2 regions of the Marinobacter sp. LQ44 genome follow, and region 2 is predicted to be linked to the other one. Evidence: predicted binding sites of a transcription regulator. Region 2 holds the regulator's gene; the other holds the start of a gene.
The links. The regulator sigma-54, encoded in region 2, starts transcription at its own class of promoters, with help from an activator protein. The targets are predictions, from matches to a motif close to ANTGGCATNNANNTTGCTNT.
Positions count from the first base shown of each region.

Region 1: a site for sigma-54 is predicted at 1,305-1,324, ahead of ASQ50_RS17545 (sigma 54-interacting transcriptional regulator). Genes of this name have one in related genera too.

Region 1 is NZ_CP014754.1:3,816,576-3,818,973, forward strand. It holds gene ASQ50_RS17545 (sigma 54-interacting transcriptional regulator) at 1-1,273, opposite strand, end outside; gene ASQ50_RS17550 (ABC transporter substrate-binding protein) at 1,577-2,398, shown strand, end outside.
Region 2 is NZ_CP014754.1:1,042,183-1,044,580, forward strand. It holds gene lptB (LPS export ABC transporter ATP-binding protein) at 1-215, shown strand, start outside; gene ASQ50_RS04870 (RNA polymerase factor sigma-54) at 405-1,934, shown strand; gene hpf (ribosome hibernation promoting factor) at 2,010-2,312, shown strand.

The sequences.
Region 1 (2,398 bases), 1.7 Mb from region 2:
GCAACAGCTTGCCCTGCAATTCCAAAGGGATTTCACCCACTTCATCCAGAAACAGGGTGCCGCCGTCGGCCAGTTCGAATCGGCCGATTCTGTCGTTCACGGCGCCGGTGAAGGCGCCTTTGATGTGGCCGAAGAACTCGCTCTCAAACAGGTCTTTTGGAATTGCGGCGCAGTTTACCCGGATCAGCGGGCGGTCGCGTCGGGTGCTGGCCTGGTGAATGGCGCGGGCAATCAACTCTTTGCCGGTGCCGGATTCGCCAGTGATCAGAACGTTGGCGTCTGTCGGGGCTACCATGCCGATGCGCCGCACGATGGCCTTGATGGCGTCGCTCTGGCCGAGGATTTCGTGGAAGTGGAACTCCGCACTGAGTTCTTCCTGCAGGTAGGCGTTTTCCATTTCCAGCCGGCGTTTCAGGCTTTCGACTTCTTCCAGTGCTGACTGCAGTTCCTTCTGGGCTTGCAACCTTGCGGAGATGTCCCGGAAAACCACCACCGCACCCACCGGGTGGCCGTTGTCCATGATCGGGGTGCTGGTGTATTCCACCGGAAACCCGGTGCCGTCTTTGCGCCAGAACCAGTCGTCGCCAACGCGCTTGATGCTGCCATCCCGGAAAGCGCCGTAAATGGGGCATTCTTTCAGTGGGAACAGGCTGCCGTCTTCGTGGGAGTGATGCACAACCCGGTGTATTACCCGCCCCATAAGTTCATCCATTCGCCAGCCCAGCATGCGCTCGGCGGCAGGGTTGGCGAAGGTGGTGCGGCCTTCGGCGTCTACCCCGTAAATGCCTTCGCCCACGGCGTGGAGAATCAGCTGGTTCTCCCGCTCCATATCCTTGAACAGTTCTTCCACTCGCCGCCACTCCAGCAAACCGCCCCGGTGGTAGTGATTGGCTTCGTGGCGTTCGCGCAGGGTTCTCAGTTGTCGCCGGTCACGCAGCAGCAGTAACAGGGTTTGCGCTTCGGCTTCTCCCACGCAGGAAGAAGAAATTTCCAGTTCAACCGTGTGGCCGTCCCGGTGTTTCAGGTGGAAGTCACGGCTCCAGCTGTGGCTGCGAAAGAGGGTTTCTTCGGTGAAATTGATCAGCTGGGGCCGCTGGTCAGCAAACAGCTGGGTACATGCCATGCTGGCAATGGATTGTCTGTCGGTGCCCGCCATTCGCGCCATGGCGCTGTTGGCAGCGAGGATCAGGTCCTGGCCCGCATCCACCAGAAGGGCAGCCTCTGGTAGGTGGTTGATCCATTGGTGTGTTTCGATGCGTTCGGGCTGGTTCATGCCGGGCTTCCGCTTGAGTGACGGTAAAACCCAAACAAAGCCTATGCCAACTACGAAAAATCGAAGCGCTCGCTACGAGAAATCGTGGTTTACGAAATATCGTAGTTCGCCGGGTTAGCATTCGTTTGTATTAAACCCCATAAAAACAATGAGGTAGAGGTTTTCATAAAGTTGGCACGAACCCCGCAATAGTCATCTCAGAACGTGCTGTTTGCCAAGGCCAAATTCTGGCCGGGCAGAACCAGAGTCTTAGTTGCACCGCAAGAGTGCAAAAAAACTATCTGAGAGTAGGGAGAGTGCACCATGACAACCAAAAGCCTTGGAAACCCGTTTGACGGCGACCAGTCACTTATCCACGCGAAAACCTGTGGTTGCCCGGAATGTAAGCCTGGTGACAGCCTGCCGTCTGTATCGCTGAACCTTCGACAGACAGGGGGCGAGCAAGCCACAGGCTCTGCGGCCGGGATGGATTCCGAAGCCATGATGGACCGTGCCATCGAAAGCGCTGTGGTGCGCTCCGTGTTCGGCCATAACGATCACAGCCGCCGCAGCTTTATGAAGATGATGGGGGCAGGGACCGCAGCCGCTTTGCTGGGCTCCGTGTTCCCCATGGACAAAGCCAAGGCGGCGGTGAAGGAGTCGCTCGGCAAGCTGGAGAAAACCAAGCTGAACGTTGGCTTTGTGCCGATCACCTGTGCCACGCCCATCATTATGGCCGCTCCGATGGGGTTTTATGAGCGCTATGGCCTGGATGTTACCGTCACCAAAACGGCCGGTTGGGCCGTGGCTCGGGACAAGTCTCTGGCGGGTGAATACGACGCCTCACACATGCTCACTCCCATGCCCCTGGCCATGACCATGGGCGCCGGTTCCACGCCGGAGCCGTTCATCATGCCGGCGGTGGAGAACATCAATGGCCAGGCCATCGTGCTGCACGTGGATCACATGGACAAGCGTGACCCAAAGCAATGGAAGGGCTTCAAGTTTGGTGTGCCGTTTGAATACTCCATGCACAACTTCCTGTTGCGCTATTACCTGGCTGAAAACGGCATTGATCCGGATAAAGACGTTCAGATCCGGGTGGTTCCGCCACCTGAGATGGTCGCCAACCTGCGCGCCGGCAAC
Region 2 (2,398 bases):
TTTCAGTCAGTGACATCAAACACATCATTCGGCATTTGCGGGACAAGGGCATTGGAGTGCTGATCACCGATCACAACGTGCGGGAAACCCTAGATATCTGCGAGAACGCTTACATCGTCTCCGGCGGCCATATCATCGCCTCCGGCAACGCAGAAGCCATCCTGGCCAATCAGCAGGTCAAGGAAGTCTATCTGGGCGATGAGTTCCACCTGTGAGCGCAAGAAAAACCCTCGGCGACCGAGGTCTGATTGTTTTGATGATCTGTAGCAAGTAAACTCGGCAAAGAACTTGCTTATACTGACACCAGTGAGCGGCAAGTAACCAGCGTACAACAATTTTTTTGCCTGACAGCAGGCAAGGTCACTACCGGGACACCCTTGATTTATGGATCTTGAGCCATGGTTATGAAAGCCTCATTACAGCTTAAGATGGGCCAGAGTCTGACCATGACGCCCCAGCTGCAACAGGCCATTCGCCTGCTTCAGCTTTCCACCCTCGACCTCCAGCAGGAAATCCAGCAGGCACTGGAGTCAAACCCGATGCTGGAAACCTCCGAGGATGACGAGCAGTCTGACACCCCTGATACGGACTCCGATACCCGGGACGAGCACAAAGACCGGGATTCCGACCACGATGAACCGGCCACCGAGACCGCCTCTGACTGGGATGAAAATGAAAACGGCCCTGACTGGTCTTCAGAAACCGACATACCGGATAACATCCCCGACGACCTGCCCGTAGACACCGCCTGGGACGATATCTACCAGTCTGCACCGGCGCCAGCCAGCAAAGGCGAAGACGAGAACGAATCGGATTTCGAAACCCGCAATTCGCCGGCAGAAACCCTCCAGGACCACCTGGAATGGCAACTCAACCTGACCCCCATGAGCGAACGTGACCAGGCCATCGCCCACGCCCTGATGGACGCAGTGGACGAACGCGGTTACCTGACCTCACCGATTGAGGAAATCCATTCCGGCCTGCAGGATGAAACCGAAGAAGACCCCCTGGAACTGGACGAAGTGGAAGCGGTTCTGCACCGGCTACAACATTTCGACCCGCCGGGTGTGTTTGCCCGCGACCTGCAGGAATGCCTGCTGATTCAGCTCAACCAGTTGCCACCAGATACTCCCTGGCTTCGACAGGCCCGCTTGGTGGTTACCCAGTTCCTGCATCTGCTGGGCAACCGGGATTACGCGCAACTGCTGCGCCGCAGCAGACTCAAGGAAGATCAGCTGCGCGAGGTTCTGGCCCTGATTACCAGCCTCAACCCCCGCCCGGGCGACGTGGTGGACCGGGCAGAGCCGGATTACGTGATACCGGACGTCATCGTACGAAAACACGAAGGCCGGTGGCGAGTTGAGCTCAACCCGGAGATCGCCCCGAGGATTCGGGTCAATGCCAGCTACGCATCGCTGATCCGCCGCGCGGATAGCAGTGCTGATAACACCTACCTGCGGGATCAACTGCAGGAGGCCAAGTGGTTCATTAAAAGCCTGCAAAGCCGCAACGAAACCCTGCTGAAAGTCGCCACCCGGATTGTTGAGCACCAACAGGGTTTCCTGGACCAGGGGGAGGAAGCAATGAAACCGCTGATCCTCTCCGACATTGCGCAGGCCGTGGAAATGCACGAATCCACCATTTCACGGGTCACCACACAAAAGTATATGCACACACCCCGCGGTATCTTCGAGCTGAAGTACTTTTTCTCCAGCCACGTCAGTACCGCTGAGGGTGGAGAATGTTCCTCCACCGCAATACGTGCGATGATCAAGAAACTGATTTCAGAAGAAACTCCAAAAAAGCCGTTGAGCGACAGCAAGATTGCAGCCATGCTTGGAGATCAGGGCATCAATGTGGCCCGGCGCACCGTTGCCAAATACCGGGAGGCCATGCACATTCCTCCTTCAAACGAGCGCAAACGACTGGTTTAATGTTTTTGCCGGTGCACGAAGCACCGGACACGCAGCCCGGTGGCAACACCGGCATGATGACAACAGGAGACGCCTATGCAACTCAACATTTCAGGCCATCACGTAGAACTGACCCCTGCACTGAAGGATTACGTCAACACCAAGTTCGAGAAGCTGGAGCGTCACTTTGACCACATCAGCAACTGTCAGGTGACGCTGGAAGTTGAGAAGGTACGTCAGATGGCCGAAGCCACCCTGCATGTCATCGGTGGCGAGATCCACGCAAAGGCAGAAAGCGAGGACATGTACGCCGCGATTGATTCGCTGGTGGACAAACTGGATCGCCAGATCCTCAAGCACAAAGAAAAGAATGTAGACCGGATGCACGGCAACGGCTGAGCGCGCCCTTCGCGCCGCCTTACCGGGTGTTTCAATGATACGAGCTGCGGCGGGGAATACCGGCCGCAGCCTTTTTTTTACGGAAT